DNA from 2 places in the Sinobacterium norvegicum genome. Region 2 is predicted to be linked to the other one. Evidence: predicted binding sites of a transcription regulator. Region 2 holds the regulator's gene; the other holds the start of a gene.
The links. The regulator FNR, encoded in region 2, switches genes on or off when oxygen is low (the NO sensors DNR and NnrR bind a similar motif). The targets are predictions, from matches to a motif close to TTGATNNNNATCAA.
Positions count from the first base shown of each region.

Region 1 (8,596 bases), 400 kb from region 2:
GGTCACTGGTACTGAGGTTGATGAGAAGGCACGTCAGGTTACCGTAGCTTACAAGAGCGGCGATGAAGAGCACAGCGAGGTTTTCGATAAGTTGATTGTTGCTGTCGGTCGCCGTCCGCACACTGAAAATTTGTTGGCAGAAGATGCTGGTGTCAAGTTGGATGAACGTGGATTCATTTTTGTTGACGATTATTGTGAAACGGATGCACCGGGTATTTACGCGATTGGTGATGTGGTTCGTGGTCCAATGCTGGCGCATAAAGCTTCAGAAGAGGGTGTTGTCGCCGCCGAGCGTATCGCCGGTAAGAAGGCCCAGATTAACTATGATTGCATACCTTCCGTCATCTATACCCATCCTGAGATTGCTGCAGTTGGTAAGACTGAAGAGCAATTAAAGGCCAGTGGTGAGGCATATAAAGTCGGTGTTTTCCCATTCGCTGCCTCGGGTCGTGCGATGGCCGCTAATGATACGGCTGGTTTCGTCAAAATTTTAGCCGACGAAGAGACTGACCGTATTCTCGGTGGTCACATCATTGGCCCCAGCGCTGCCGACCTGTGTCAGCAGATAGTGATTGCGATGGAATTTGGCTCCAGTGCGGAAGATCTGGGGACTATTGTCTTCGGTCACCCAACGCTGTCTGAGGCGGTCCACGAGGCAGCTTTGGCGGCCGATGGTCACGCCATACATATTGGTAATAAGAAAAAGCGTAAAAAATAACGAATTTATTTGCGCATTGCGTCAATAAACGGGACAATCGGTGCAGCTTTTAGTAGGCATTGGTTGTCTTGGGGGCGCTATTTCGATAAATATATAAAATCGGGGTAGTGCAAGAAAGAGTGAGGTGCTGATTGTCAGCACATAAAAAACGGTAATAAGATATGAATCTGCATGAGTATCAAGGCAAGCAGTTGTTTGCTGAATACGGACTGCCAGTTTCTCAGGGTTTCGCTTGCGATACTCCAGAAGAAGCTGCAGCAGCAACTCAAAAAATCGGCGGTGATATGTGGGTTGTTAAAGCCCAGGTCCACGCTGGTGGTCGCGGTAAGGCGGGTGGCGTTAAGCTCATCAAGTCTGCCGACGAAGCAAAAGCTTTCGCTGAACAGTGGTTAGGTAAGAACCTAGTGACTTTTCAAACGGACGAAAATGGTCAGCCAGTTTCTAAAATTCTAGTAGAAACCTGTACCGATATCGCTGACGAGTTATACCTAGGCGCGGTTGTTGACCGTTCATCTCGTCGTATCGTTTTCATGGCATCTACTGAAGGTGGCGTTGAAATCGAAACTGTTGCACACGAGACGCCTGAAAAGATTCTTAAGTGTGAAATCGATCCATTGGTTGGCGCGCAGCCATACCAAGGTCGTGAGCTGGCGTTCAAGCTAGGTCTCAACAAAACTCAAGTTGGCCAATTTGTTAAGATCTTCATGGGTCTGGCTAAGTTGTTTGAAGAGAAAGATCTTGCCCTTATCGAGATCAACCCTCTTGTGATTAAAGAAGACGGTGACCTTCACTGTCTAGACGCCAAACTGGGCGTCGATGGCAACTCTCTGTATCGTCAGAAAGCGATTGCCGATATGAACGATCCTTCGCAGGAAGATGCTCGTGAAGCAGAGGCTGCTCAGTGGGATCTTAACTACGTAGCACTTGATGGCAACATCGGCTGCATGGTTAACGGTGCTGGTCTGGCTATGGGTACTATGGATATCGTTGCCCTACACGGTGGCAACCCAGCTAACTTCCTTGACGTAGGTGGCGGCGCAACGAAAGAGCGTGTTGCTCATGCATTCAAACTTATTTTGTCTGATGAAAAAGTTAAGTGTGTATTGGTTAACATCTTCGGCGGTATCGTACGTTGCGACATGATTGCTGAAGGCATCATTGGCGCAGTTAAAGAAGTTGGTGTTACGGTTCCTGTTGTTGTTCGTTTGGAAGGTACTAACGCTGATTTGGGTAAAGAAGTTCTTAAGAACTCTGGCCTGGACATCATTGCAGCAACAAGTCTGACTGATGCTGCTGAGCAAGCAGTTAAGGCGGCGGGGTAATTATCAATGTCTGTATTAATAAATAAAGATACTAAAGTCATCTGTCAGGGTTTCACTGGCGGCCAGGGTACTTTTCACTCTGAGCAAGCAATTGCTTACGGTACGCAAATGGTTGGTGGTGTTACACCAGGCAAGGGCGGCACTGAACACTTAGGTCTACCAGTGTTTAACACTGTTGCTGAAGCTGTTGAGGCAACCGGTGCTGATGCATCTGTTATCTACGTTCCTGCTCCTTTCTGTAAGGATTCAATCCTTGAAGCTGCTAACGCTGGTATCAAGTTAATCGTAACTATCACTGAGCACATTCCTGTATTGGATATGCTTGAGTGTAAAGTTAAGTGTGACGAGCTAGGCGTACGCTTAATCGGCCCTAACTGCCCAGGTGTTATCACACCGGGCGAGTGTAAGATCGGCATCATGCCAGGTCACATTCACTTGCCAGGTAAGGTTGGTATCGTATCACGTTCAGGTACACTAACTTATGAAGCAGTTAAGCAGACCACCGACTACGGTTTTGGTCAGTCTACCTGTGTTGGTATCGGTGGCGATCCAATCCCAGGCACTAACTTCATCGATGTACTGGAAATGTTCCAGAACGATCCACAGACCGAAGCGATTGTTATGATCGGTGAGATTGGTGGTACTGCTGAAGAAGAGGCGGCAGCTTACATCAAAGCTAATGTTACTAAGCCTGTTGTCTCTTACATTGCCGGTGTTACTGCACCTGCTGGTAAACGTATGGGTCACGCTGGCGCAATCATCTCTGGCGGTGCTGGTACTGCTGATGAAAAGTTTGCTGCACTTGAAGACGCCGGTGTTAAAACTGTCCGCTCTCTCGCGCAAATCGGCGATGCTCTTTCTGAGATCACTGGTTGGACAAAAGCATAATATTTGCTTAAGTTCACATTAAAAAAAGCCGCTTCTTAGCGGCTTTTTTTGTGCCTGTAGAACGCTGAATGCCGATGTATGATTTATTTTTAATATCTGGTAACTTGATACACGTCAGTGGCTTAAATGTTGACGCGGTTATGATGGCGCTGATTTTTGACTGGTTTCCTGTATTTTGATGACAATGGCTACATGGACGGCTATTTTTATAATTGCGGCGAAGATAAAGAAATCTAATACTAGGCCCTATCAGGTATAGCTTTACTTGGTAGTAACACAGCTTTAAGGGTGAGTGAATCATGCAGGATGAGACGTTAACTGAGCAGCAAGAAAAGAAAGATGAGTTGAAGGCGCTGGCCTTTATCGCGGTTTTCCTCTTTCCAATCCTCAGCATTATAGGTGTCGGAGGCTACGGCTTTATTATTTGGATTATGCAAATAATATTAGGCCCTCCTGGTCACGGTATGTAGCGATACCGAATACAACTATTCAGCTTAAAGAGGAAACCAGAGCATGAACTGGATGAAGAATATTTGGCGCTCATTGACGACGCCGGCCAAGCATCTAACCCTTGGCACCATTGCGCTGTCAGCGTTTATTATGGGTGTGATTTTCTGGGGTGGGTTTAATACTGCGCTTGAGGTCACCAACACAGAAAAATTCTGTATCAGTTGTCACGAGATGGGTGACAACGTTTACGAAGAACTCAAATCAACCGTCCACTATTCGAACAGTTCTGGTGTTCGAGCGACCTGTCCGGACTGTCATGTTCCTCACAACTGGACCAATAAAATCGCCCGGAAGATGCAGGCCTCCAAAGAGGTGTTTGCAAAATTGACCGGTGCCATCGACACCCGTGAAAAATTCTTAGAGAAGCGCCTTGAATTAGCCAGCCATGAATGGGCACGTTTTGATGCCAACGGCTCTTTGGAGTGTAAACAGTGCCATAGCTATGATTCGATGAAATGGGAAGATATGTCGAAGCTGGCTCAGAAGCAAATGAAGCGAGCGGCTGAAAATGATCAAAGCTGTATCGACTGCCACAAGGGTATTGCCCACCATCTACCCGACATGGGGGCCTCGCGCGCGCCACAGTTAATTGCCGAGGTGGGCAGTGGCCCCAGAAGTTTTGACAACGATGCCAGTTATTACAGCTCGTTGACCAAGCCGCTATATTTATCGGCTGATACCGATGTTGAAGCGGGCTTGTTGAATATTGCTACCAAGGTCACGGTCATCGATTCCAGTGGTGAACGAATTAAGTTGCATGTTGATGGTTGGCGTAAACGGATCGGTGCCGGACGGGTCATTTATTTCGATTTTGGTATCAACATGAACTCTGCGCAGTTGACGATGGATGCGGCGAAGACTGACGGTGTGATCAGTGTGTTCGAAGAAAAAGAAGACCCACTGACGGGTCTAACCTGGGAGCGGGTAGAGCTGACTATTTGGACCGATGCCGACTACATGCTGGCCGATGTACAGCCGCTGTGGGACTACGCTAAGTCTACCTACAGCACGGCCTGTTCGGTGTGTCATACCCAGCCTGCTGAGGCACACTTCGATGCCAATACCTGGCCTGGTATGTTCCAGGGGATGCTGGCCTTCGTCAACTTCGATCAAGATACGCAGGCTCTGGTGCAGAAATATTTGCAGCAGCACTCGTCCACTTTTTCCGATGAAAAACATTAATAAGGAGGCCTTATGACGATAATTAGACGTGATTTCCTCAAGGGTTTAGTAGGTTCTTCTGCTGCGGCATTGACTGGCACTTCTGTTTTGGCACCGCTGTCTGCTTTGGCGGACGAGAAACCAGAGCAAGAATGGCTGACCACGGGCACCCACTGGGGTGCTTTTAAAATGAGTCGTAAGAATGGCGTGATTGATCAGGTTGTGCCCTTCGAAAGGGACAAATATCCAACGGATATGATTAACGGTGTGCGAGGCTTGGTGTATAACCCATCTCGAGTTCGCTATCCAATGGTACGTTTGGATTTTCTACTCAATGGCCATAAATCAGACACCACGCAACGTGGCGATTGCCGCTTCGTAAGAGTGACCTGGGATCAGGCGCTGAATTTATTTAAGCAGTCTCTGGATGAGGTTCAAACCAACTATGGCCCTTCTGGCTTGCACGCGGGTCAGACCGGCTGGCGTGCCGTTGGTCAGCTCCATAGCTGTACCAGCCACATGCAGCGTGCAGTCTCGATGCACGGTGATTATGTGAAGAAAATCGGCGATTATTCGACCGGCGCTGGTCAGACCATCATGCCTTACATCCTCGGCACCACTGAGGTTTATGCCCAGGGTACCTCCTGGCCATTAATTCTTGAAAATGCCAAGACCATTGTAATGTGGGCCAATGATCCGGTAAAAAACCTGCAGGTTGGCTGGAACACTGAAACCCATGAATCCTTTGAATATTTGGCACAATTGAAGGAGAGGGTCGCGGCCGGTGAAATACGCGTTATTCACATCGACCCGGTAGTCTCTAAAACCCAGGAGTATCTGGGTTCTGAGCGCATTTATGTCAACCCACAGACCGATGTGCCGATGATGTTGGGCATGGCCTACCACCTCTATACTAATAAGCTACACGATGAAGAGTTTATTGAGGGTTACAGCCTAGGTTTTGAGCGTTTTGTCCCCTATCTTACCGGGGAGAGCGACGGCGTTAAGAAGACTCCGGCCTGGGCGTCAGAAATCTGTGGTGTCAGCGAACAGCAAATTATAGAACTTGCTGAACTCATGGCAAAAGACCGCACTCAGATCCTTATGGGGTGGTGTATTCAGCGTCAACAGCATGGAGAGCAACCCTATTGGATGGGCGCTGTTATAGCGACGATGCTGGGTCAGATTGGCTTGCCCGGTGGTGGTATTTCCTACGGTCATCACTATAGCTCAATTGGTGTACCTGCCACTGGTGCTGCGGCGCCGGGCGCTTTTCCCAGAAATTTAGATGAAGACCAAAAGCCACTATATCCCAGTACAGATTTTAAAGGTTTCAGTAATACCATTCCCGTGGCTCGTTTTATTGATGCCATTTTGGAACCCGGCAAGGTTATTGATGCCAATGGTTCCAAGGTCACCTTGCCCGATATTAAGATGATGGTTTTCTCGGGTAATAATCCGTGGAGTCATCACCAAGATCGTAACCGGATGAAAAAAGCCTTTCATAAGTTAGAGGCTGTGGTGACGGTAGAGGTTAACTGGACGGCGACGGCGCGTTTTTCCGATATAGTTTTACCTGCCTGTACCACGCTTGAGCGCAATGATCTCGATGTCTACGGTGCCTATGCTGGCCGCGGAGTTATCGCGATGCAAAAAATGGTCGAACCGCTGTTCGATAGCCTGTCAGACTTTGAGATTTTCACGCGTTTTGCCAGTGTTTTAGGCCCGGGCAAAGACAAAGAATACAGTCGTGGAATGGATGAGTTTGACTGGTTAAAAATGCTCTATAACGATTGTAAAGCGGCCAATGAGGGCAAGTTTGAAATGCCGGACTTTGACACCTTTTGGCAGCAGGGCTATGTGCACTTTGGTGAGGGGGAGACCTGGACGCGTCAAGCCGATTTCCGTAAAGACCCTGAATTTCACCCGCTGGGCACACCCTCTGGTTTGATTGAGGTCTTTAGTCGTAAGATTGCCAGCTTTGGCTATGATGACTGTCAGGGGCACCCAATGTGGATGGAGAAGGCTGAGCGTAGCCATGGCGGCCCAGGCTCTGATAAACACCCTGTTTGGATGCAGAGCTGTCACCCTAACCATCGCCTGCACTCGCAGATGTGTGAGTCAGAAGAGTATCGCAACAGCTATGCTGTTCAAGGCCGAGAACCCTGCTATATCAATCCCGATGACGCTAAGCAGCGAGGCATCAAGCCAGGCGATGTGGTGAGGGTGTTTAATGACCGTGGTCAGTTGCTTGCTGGTGCTGTTGTCTCCGACAACTTCCCGCCCGGTGTACTGCGCATTGAAGAGGGCGCTTGGTATGGGCCGGTCGGTAAAGATGGTCGTAAGGAGGGGGGCAGTGAAATCGGTGCGCTGTGTAGCTATGGCGACCCCAATACACTGACCATGGATATTGGCTCTTCTAAGTTGGCTCAAGCCTGTTCGGCCTACACCTGTAACGTCCAGTTCGAGAAATTTAAGGGTAAATTGCCTGAGGTTGCATCGTTCTCCGGACCGGTTGAGATAAAGATATAATGGTCGAAGTAGCAGCGCTCGAGCAGCAACAAAATAATGCTCGAGCAATGATTTACCGATGGCTGTCCTCATTGTTCAGCCGGGAAATAGAAAGCCAATCGTTAGCGTTGTTACAGGGCGAGGAGGGCGAGTTACTGTTTCGCCAACTTAGCTTTCAGCCAGAGTTGCGTGACACCAGCTTAGCGTTGCAGGACAGGCTTAAGGGGATACTGACGGAGGAGCAACGATTGCATTTGGCAGCAGATTACTGTGGCCTTTTTATTGTTGCCGGAAAGTTCTGTGTCTCTCCCTATGCCGGTGCTTATTTACAGAGGTTAGACAGTGGTGAAGACCCGCCATTGTTTGGTCCGATGCATCAACATATTGTGGTAAACCTCAAGACTATGGGGTTTGAGGTTGATAAGAGTTTTCCCGAGCCTGCGGATCATATTGGTGTGTTGTTAGCCTATATGGCAGAGCTTTGTCAGCAGGGCAGCGGCGCTCAACAGCAGCAGTTTATGACAGACTATTTACTGTCGTGGCAGGACGATTTCAGTACTCAGATTGAACGCTTTGACCAAGGTGGTTTTTACGTTTGTTTAGCCAAGTTTTATGGTCTGTGGTTGCAGTTGGATAAACAGTGGCTTAGAGATGGTTAGCCGGGCTACGCCTGACTTAAATACTGTAGATGCTCAGACGGTAGTCATTGGTGGTGGTATTGTTGGCTTGGCTATTGCTCGAGCGCTCTTGTTGGCAGGCGATGAAGTGGTTGTGTTAGAGAAAGCCAACGCATTCTGCACAGCGACATCGGCGCGTAATTCTGAAGTCATTCACGCGGGAATCTACTACCCAACCGGCAGCCTCAAGGCGCAGCTTTGTGTCGCTGGTGCCGAGAAATTATATCGTTACCTAGCGGCTAATAATATCGCGTTTAATCGCATCGGCAAGTATATCATCGCCTCGACTATGACGCAGTTTGAGGCATTGAAGGCACTCCACCAGCAGGGCTTAAACAATGGTGTCGAAGGATTGGCTCTGATTGAGCGGCCACCTATTGATGGCCTACCCGCAGGTGTAATAGCGCAGTCCGCTATTTACTCAGCCAATACTGGAATTTTTGATAGTGCCGCCTATGCATTGTCTCTTCTGGCTGATATACAGCGGCTTGGTGGTATTGCCGTACTCAATGCGGAATGTCTGTCAACGGCTTATGATGGCAATGATTTTGAGCTGTCTATTGGTGGTGCCAGTAAATACACGGTTAACTGCCATCGGTTAATCAACGCAGCCGGTCTCGGTGCGTCTGACGTGGCGGCAACGATGACGGGTATTCCTCTATCGGCGGTTAGGCAGCAAAAGCTCTGTAAAGGCAGCTATTTTCAATATACAGGCAGCCACTTATTTCAGCATTTGGTCTATCCATTGCCTGAGCAGGATGGGTTGGGTGTCCATGCCACTGTGGATATCCTGGGTGGGCTTCGTTTTG
Region 1 covers NZ_CAKLPX010000001.1:655,975-664,570, reverse strand. The annotation lists gene lpdA (dihydrolipoyl dehydrogenase) at 1-718, shown strand, start outside; gene sucC (ADP-forming succinate--CoA ligase subunit beta) at 880-2,040, shown strand; gene sucD (succinate--CoA ligase subunit alpha) at 2,047-2,928, shown strand; gene L9P87_RS02900 (periplasmic nitrate reductase, NapE protein) at 3,228-3,398, shown strand; gene torC (pentaheme c-type cytochrome TorC) at 3,442-4,620, shown strand; gene torA (trimethylamine-N-oxide reductase TorA) at 4,633-7,131, shown strand; gene torD (molecular chaperone TorD) at 7,131-7,769, shown strand; gene L9P87_RS02880 (NAD(P)/FAD-dependent oxidoreductase) at 7,762-8,596, shown strand, end outside.
Region 1: the regulator FNR is predicted to act here: its motif matches at 3,033-3,046, upstream of L9P87_RS02900 (periplasmic nitrate reductase, NapE protein).

Region 2 (8,596 bases):
GCTTGGCCCGCGCCAGCGTACCGATGAGAGCACAGCCAAGCGTTTCTCGATGGGGGCAAAAGGGTTTTATAATCGCTGGCAGTGGGATGGCTATTTTGGTTGGAGCCGCAGCGATGCTCAGACCGAAGAAACCAATGTGATCAATACGAGACGACTGCAGCAATCCCTGGGCAGCGACTGCGTCTATCCCTGTGTCGCCCTTAATCCGTTTGCGGCGCCGGGCGGGCTATCGTCGGCGCAGACGGATTATATCGTCGCCACCAGTGCCATCGACGGTTATTCGGAGCTATACAACACCGCCTTTACTCTGACCGGCAGCCCGCTGACGTTGCCCGCGGGTACGCTGGATGTGGCTCTCGGTGCCGAGTATCGAATGGAGGGCAACCATAAAACGCCGGATAACTTATCGAGTAACGGCTTAATCATCGGTGGTACCAACTTTGTCGGCGTTTCCGCTGAGCGCGATGTAACAGAATATTTTGCCGAGTCACACATCCCACTGTTAAAAAACCAATGGGGTATCGATAGCTTTTCTATCGAGCTGGCGGTCAGGCATTCAAGCTACAGTGATGTGGGTAGCACTACCACGCCAAAAATTGGCGCAATGCTGCGATTAACACCGTCGTGGTTAATTCGCTCTACCTACTCGGAAGGCTTCAGAGCGCCCTCGTTGGTTGAGTTGAACAAGGTGGCAGGTCAGAGTTACTCTCAGTTAGATGACCCCTGCGCCAACCCTGCTAATGTCGGTGTGTTGACCGGCTGTGACCAACTCAGCGATGGCAGCCGCAATCAGTTCTCGACCGTTTTTGTGGGCAACCAGGACCTACAGCCAGAAACCTCGGTGAGCAATACCTTTGGTATTGTTTTTACGCCGGATTACTTCCCTGGCTTACAAATGTCGTTAGACTACTACCGAATTAAACAGCAGAACGTGGTCGATGCTAACGCGCAGTATATTGTTAACGCTAACGCCTATAGTGGCGATTATAATGATTTGGTTGAGCGTGATGAGAATGGCGATATCGAACGAGTGATTGCGAAGAATATTAATATTGGCAGCCGAGACTTATCGGGCTTCGATTTTTCTGGCCGATACAGTATTGAATTCGATAATCGCTGGCGGTTAACCACCAATGTGATGGCTGCTTTTATAGACAGTTATAGCCGAGAGGTTTATGTCGGTAATGATACCGAAGATATTGCCGGTAGCTTTGTTGATGACGCCTCTGACGGTCTAGGTGCTTTGCCGGAGTGGAAGGGGACAGCCGGTGTTGAATTGAACCGCAAGCCCTGGCGGCTGGGGTACTCTCTACAATATATCGATTCAATGACCGAGGAAATTGCGTCTACCGGTGAGAGCCGGACGATCTCCTCCTGGCTAACACAGGATGTACAGCTCGGTTATCAAATAGATTTTTTGTCGGGTTTGTATCTTGATGCCGGTATCGATAATATTCTTGATGAAAAGCCACCGCTCATTGCCACGGCCTTTAATGATAATATTGATGCGCGTACCCATGACTTGATTGGACGTTATTATTATTTCAAAGTCACGCAAAAATTTTAATGAGAATCACTTAATCTAATCTGACGAATTTGACTGTTTTTGAGCCGCCGTTTTTGGCGAGAAAAAAAGCATTGAACACGCCTTTTTCTATCGTGATGCTATCGCCTACTTTTAATTTAAATGTTTTGCCATTGGCCTGCTGCCAACGCTGCTGGTTAGAAAGTTCAACCACTGTTTTACCATAGGCAGATTTGCTCACCTTGATAATCGTGGCGGTCATGCTTTTTGCCCCCTCGTCCTGCCAATTCTCTTTGCCAAATACCTGCTGTTGGTAACCGCTGATGATTTTCTGCTCAGATACCAGTGTTAATTGGTCGTAGCAGTCGAGCCGGTTACTGCTCTCTTCGATGCTCTTGCAGTGACTGAAGGCGCTGGAGAAATTGCGTTCTGCAACGGCACTTGCGCTGGCTATGAGAATACCGAAAATCAATAAATAATTATTCATGGTGAAATTCCTCGAAAAAAAAGGGCGGTTAATACCGCCCTTTTTATCACATCATATGTTTAGAATTCAGCGCCAACCTTGAACCATGCGCGACGACCCATGGTGTCATAGACGCCAGGTGCTGTGTGCATGGTGAAGCCGCTGTGGTACTGCGGAGGCTCAACATCGGTGACGTTATCGACACCAACACTGAAGTCTAGGTTCTTGTAGTTGTAGCTGGCGTAGAGGTCGTGATAAAGCACAGACTCGGCAACAGCATCGGTGGTGATTGCTGCAGGGCGATAGATGTCTTCTGCCTCATCCATCCAACGCATGCTCCACTGTACAGACCAGCTGTCAGAGACCAGACCAACATTGGTGTTAACGCGGAACTCAGGGAACACATCTTCGGTGCCGGCAGTGCCGACATAATCGATGCTACCTAGCTCGCCGAAGTCTTTTTCATATTCACCCAACCAAGTACCAGACAGACCCATTTCCAGGGTATGAGCGCTGAGGAAGTTGATGTCCATGAAGTAATCAGTAGCGAAGTCGACACCGGATGTGGTCAGCGTACCGAGGTTGCCCAGCGGTGTTTCTGCATCCTGTGTCACACCAATGCTGGCATCATCGATGCCGGTATTGTTCGGTGCGCCATAGGCTGAGAAGAACGGTGAACAGGCCGGCGCTGAAAAGTTAGACGACTCAATACAGGCCAAAGACATGGCGTTGATGTCAGGCATTTCGATGTAAGAATCAACTTCGATATTGAAGTAGTCGACGCTCATGCGCAGGTTTTCAACAATCTCAGGTGTCCAGACCAGACCGAAGGTAAAGGTCTGAGACTCTTCAGGACCAAGGTCGTTGTTGGTGGTCGCAGTTTGACCGAGGGTAGACTGGTATTGAAAGCCCTGCTCATACATGCCGTCGTAGCCAAGTGCAGCACAGTTAGCTTTGGCAGTGTCGCTGATGTCGTTGCGAAGATCGGTGAATTCACACCAGTTTTCTGCCACGGGGAAATCAACAGACTGGGTTAACAGCTCAACGGTGTTTGGAGCACGGAAACCTGTCGAGACCACGCTGCGAGCGGAGAATTGTTCGTTGAACATCCAGTCCACACCGAAGCGGTAGCTGGTATTGTCACCGGCACTGGTATCGTAATCAGAGTAACGTACAGAGGCTTCAACATTGACCTGTTCGGCCAGTGGTAAACCAGAGATAACCGGGACTAAGAATTCAGCGTAGAATTCATCAACGGTTTGGTCACCTTTCAATGCATCGATCGCACCACCGGTGGTTAAACCGCCAGAAGAGAATTCATCGGGTTTAATTTCAGCGGAATCGGTCCGCGTTTCCATACCGAAAGCCCAGCCAATGTCGCCAGCAGGTAGGCCTGGCATATCGCCATTAATGTTGAAGGTAATCTGTTCTAGCTGGGTGTCATACTGGTCTTTCAGAGAGCCGGCTGACAGATAGGACATCTGTCCGCTGCTGATTGATCCGTAGTCGCCGAAGGGGTTGAGAACGCCGACAGCGGCACAGTCAGGATCGGCAGCACAGAGATCAGGATCGACTGCGGTAGCCCAGCGATCGAAGCGGCCATAGTTCTGTGTTTCATAAATTTCGCTGTTATCAGCAAAGACGTAGTTGAAGTCCCAGTTGATGCCGTTATCGAAGGCGCCTTCGAAGCCGACGTTCATGCGGAAAGTATCGACATTTTGGTTGAATACTCGACCACCGGATTCGACAAAGCGGCGGTTGATCTGTACGCCTTCGCCACTGATGCCCCAGTCGTTATTCGGGTTGTCACCAAATGGGTTATTAGGGTTTGAAGCCGGTACCCACTCGTTGGGGTTGCCGTTAAATTCAGTAACACTGAATGAGGCATCAGGTGCCAGACGCTGGGAAGAGGTGCGTTTGACGTAGCTTAATTCGGCGTGGGCGGTAATGGCGCCGAGGGGGCTTTGTTCAAAAATTAAATATTCACCTGAGCCGCTGAGGCCCCAGCGCTCGTTGGGAGTCATTAAGGCATTAACAGGCGCGTAGTTGTACGTGTCGCCGCCGTTGAAGGCGCGCGTCTTGCCGGTTTTGGCATCAACAATATACTTGCTGCCTGCCAGTGATGGATCCTGGGCAGCGATTTGATCGTTGATATCACCGCTGACAGTGATCTTACGGCTGTTTGACGAGCCCTGGTTGGTGTCTGTAAAGCTGCGAGTGGCAGAGTCGTATACTGGCCAGGTAGCATTCTCGCCCCACTTTCGACTTTCCTGGATTACTTCTTCTTGCTGGTGATACTCCAGGCCAATGGCAACACCACCTTTATCGTTAGTGGTTCCCATTAAGATGGAGAGATCTTTGTTCTTGCCGTCCAAGCCATCTTCACCAGCTGTATATGCACCGCCGCCACCGACAATCTTAACGCCGTCAAAAGTTCTGCGGGTAATGATGTTAACCACACCGGCAATTGCATCGGAGCCGTAAGCTGTTGAGGCACCGTCTTTCAGAACTTCAATACGTTCAACCATTGCCATTGGAATGGTATTCAGATCAACTGCGCCTAGGTCGTCGGGGCCGCCAACAAAGCTGCTGACCTGACGGCGACCGTTAATTAGCACTAACGTACGCTTATAGCCAAGGCCGCGTAGGTTGACCATTTTGCCGCCATTATTGCCGTTGTTGGTGCTATTGCCGAGGCTGGAGCCGGTGAATTCTGGTGTCTTCATCAGAAATTCATCAATGCTGCTGGCGCTTGATTTCGCCAGATCTTCGGCGCTGTATACCGCCATTGGGCTGGATGATGAAAATTCATCACGCGAGATACGAGAGCCGGTAACAATAACTTCTTCAGTGGCTTGGGGCTGCTGTGCGTGAGCGATACTCACCGGCAGTGTTAGGGTTGATAAAAATGCACCGCTCAGCGCTAGCTTGACAGCTTGCACCATAGGCTTTTGTAGATTCATTCCAAGGTTCCTCAATGGTTTAGTGTATTTCTTCAATACAGCGAGCTTATTTTTTAGCCCTCAAGCATAACCACGAAGAGCTCATCCTCTCCCTCAAATAAAAAATGGAAATAATGTTGAAATAATGAATACCCTGTCTGTTGTGAATTGATTACAGGGCTAATGTCTGCCTATTGATAGTCGATGAAATCGGCTTTGTAGGTTTGTTAGGGTGTAGGTTGGCGGCGAGCTAGCCAACGAGAGAAGAGGGTTCTTCTTGGTTGAATTCTGGACAAAAAAAACGGCCATCTGTTAATACAGATGACCGCTTTCGAGAGCAACCCGGGGGGGTGGGCTGAAGCTTATGCTTCTTGCTGTGGAGATATGATAGAGCGTATTGCCTCAAGGTCAAGAATAGTAATCTCTTTATTGTTCACTTCGAGAATATTATTCTTTTGGAAACGGCTGAATACACGGCTGACGGTCTCGACGGTAAGCCCTAAATAGTTACCAATATCGGTACGTGACATAGGTAGTCTGAAGGAGGTTGTCGACAGCTTGCGTGCTGCATTACGGTCTGAGATAGAGAGAATCAGAGCGCTGATGCGTTCTTCAGCGGTGTTCTTACTCAGCAATGTAATCAATTGTTGATCTTGGATGATCTCCTGACTCATCAATGAGAATAGGTGACGCTGCATCGATGGGAAGCGGGTGCTAAGGCTTTCAATATCATCGAAGGGGATCTCGCAGATGGCGGCAGTTTCGAGCGCCTTGGCAGAAATACTGTGTTTATTCTGGCTGATGCCGTCCATGCCAATTATTTCACCGGGGAAGTAAAAGCCGGTGACCTGCTCTTTGCCGTCGTCAGTGAGGCGGTAGGCCTTGACGAAGCCTGAGCGGATTGCGTAGATCGAGTTGAAGTTATCGTTTTCGCGGAAGACGTGGTCACCCTTACGCAGCGGTTTGTTGCGATGAACGACGGTATCTAGGGCGTCCAAATCAGGCTCTTGCACTGCGATAGGCAGACAAATAGCGTTAAGACGACAATTACCGCATTTTGTTTGGAAGGCGCTGCCACGACAGTTAAGTGCTGTTGTGGTGTTGTCACTGAGTTGTTCAGCCATGATTGATTGCATCCGGTCTCTCTCCCTAAGCAGTCTGTTGCACTCTGTTATGAGAGTGAAGACAGGTCTGCGTGCGTCAAATTTTACTGTTCCTGCTCAATGCAGGGGTCAATCTACTACAGGGTTTTTGAAAATCGAGTACCGTCACCAATGTTGAGGTACTCATCAAAAACCATACAAAGTTGCCGAAGAAACAGGCGGCCCTTATCGCTCACAACCAGCTGCTTGTCGCTTAAGCTAATCAAGCCATCGGCTTCGAACTCGAGCAACTGTGGCCACTGATTAGAGAACAATTGCTTGAGGTCAATGTCAAACTGCTGTTCGATGGCGACAATATCAAGTTCTAGCTGACAGGCTAGAGACATAATAATTTCTCTGTGTAGTGTATTTTTTACAGTAAGAGGGTACCCTTTTACAATAGGTAATTGACCTGTCTTTACAAGCTCGTAATACTTTGTTAAGTCCTTTTCGTTTTGGCTGTAAGTATCTGAAAGTGAGGTGATTGATGATACGCCAAGGCCGATTAAATCCGTTGCCAGGCAGGTCGAGTAGCCCTGGAAATTTCGTTGTAAACGTTTATTTTTTCTCGCCTTAGCCAGCTCATCGTCGGGTTTAACAAAATGATCCATGCCAATGTAGTCGTAACCCGCCTGATCGAGAGTGGTGCCAATGTGCGCCATGATTTCCAGTTTTTCCTGCGCAGTCGGTAACGTCAGGCGGTCGATAGAGCGCTGGGTCTTGAAGCGATCGGGTAGGTGGGCGTAATTGTAAATGGACAAGCGGTCGGGGTTCAGCTTGATAACGGTGGCCAGGGTTTCGCTGAACGAGCTGACCGACTGGTGGGGCAGACCGTAAATCAAATCGAAGCTAATCGAGTCGAATTTATTGTTGCGCAGAGTATCAATCAAGTCACTGACCATCTCGACGCTTTGTTCACGGTTGATAGCTTTTTGCACCGGTGGATGAAAGTCTTGTATGCCGAGACTGACGCGGTTGAAGCCCAGGCCTTTTAATAGCGCAATATAATCGTGGTCGATGGTGCGGGGGTCGAGTTCGATGGAATATTCCCGGCTATCACTGTCGCTTAAATTGAAGTGCCTCCCCAGCATTACCATCAATTCAGTCAGCTCGGCGGGGGCTAAAAATGTCGGTGTTCCGCCACCAAAGTGGAGCTGTGTCACAGGCCGTTTGCCATGGAGCTTGCCGCGCAGGGCTATTTCTTGCTCTAGATAGCCGAGGTATTCACGACTTTTACTTCGGTCGCGGGTGACTACCTTATTACAGGCACAGTAGTAGCAAATGTTTTCACAAAAAGGAATGTGAATATAGAGCGAAATGGGTGCGATATTATCGCTGTCTTGTTCGGCTATGCTCACATATTGCTGATGCTGGAATTGGCTGCCGAATAAATTGGCTGTTGGGTAAGAGGTATATCGAGGGCCGGAAACATCGTATTTCTTAATTAGCTCACTGTCCCAAGTCGGTGTGATATTGGTCTGTGTTTCGGGCATGGGTTATCGGCTCCAGCGATGAAAAATGAACAGTTTATTATCTATGTTGGTGAATAAATAGTAATGCGCTGCATCAAGCGAAGGGCTGAAAAGCAGCATGGGTATAGCAATATCAATTCATTACGTCTATCACCTCATCTATTCAGACGAGTTTACAGTATAAAGCCCACATATTTTACAAGGATTATATCTTCTGTTCATTTTTTATTGATCCATCGCAATAACCTTATTTATTAAAGGGTTAATAATGGCCCCATTAACAGTTGGTCATATTTGGATGATATAGGGAAAAATAATGAAGACACAAATGAATACACTTTTGGTTGCTGCCATTGCCGCCGTTTCTATTGCTCCGGCTGCTCAGGCGCTGGAAGCCGGTGACATTATTGTTCGCTTTGGTGCTGCAACCGTTGCGCCAAACGTAAGTAGTGGGGAGATCAAGCTTGATGGCGCGGCGGCGGGTTTGGGTAAGGCCAGCGTTAATAACGATACACAAATAGGCTTTTCTGGCACGTATATGTTCAGCTCTAAGTGGGGCGTGGAAGTCTTGGCGGCCACACCTTTCGAGCACGATTTAACCTTCGATGGCGGCGCCATGGCCGGAGCAGACATAGGTTCTGTAAAGCATTTACCGCCGACAGTCAGCGCTCAGTTTTATCCCATGGGCGACAGTAATAGTCCGTGGCAGCCCTATGTCGGCGTCGGTGTTAACTATACCGTCTTCTTTAGTGAGGATGTTGATAGCGGTTTAGATGCGGCCCTGGGTAATACGTCGATGGATCTAGATGATTCATTTGGTTTGGCGGCACAGGCGGGCTTGGATTACTACATCAGTGATAAATGGCTGGTAAATGCCTCGGTGATGTATGCCGATATCAGCACGACAGCAACCATTAAATCTGATGCTGGAGTGGTTAAGGTAAATGCTGACCTCGATCCTTGGGTTTATCGCCTAAACCTCGGTTACAAGTTCTAAAGTTTTGAGCACGGGTGTACTCAGCCGCTATTCGACAGAGTTTGAATAGCGG
Region 2 covers NZ_CAKLPX010000001.1:1,056,567-1,065,162, reverse strand. The annotation lists gene L9P87_RS04670 (TonB-dependent receptor) at 1-1,567, shown strand, start outside; gene L9P87_RS04665 (hypothetical protein) at 1,578-2,012, opposite strand; gene L9P87_RS04660 (TonB-dependent receptor plug domain-containing protein) at 2,072-4,954, opposite strand; gene fnr (fumarate/nitrate reduction transcriptional regulator Fnr) at 5,296-6,057, opposite strand; gene hemN (oxygen-independent coproporphyrinogen III oxidase) at 6,174-7,568, opposite strand; gene L9P87_RS04645 (OmpW/AlkL family protein) at 7,864-8,544, shown strand.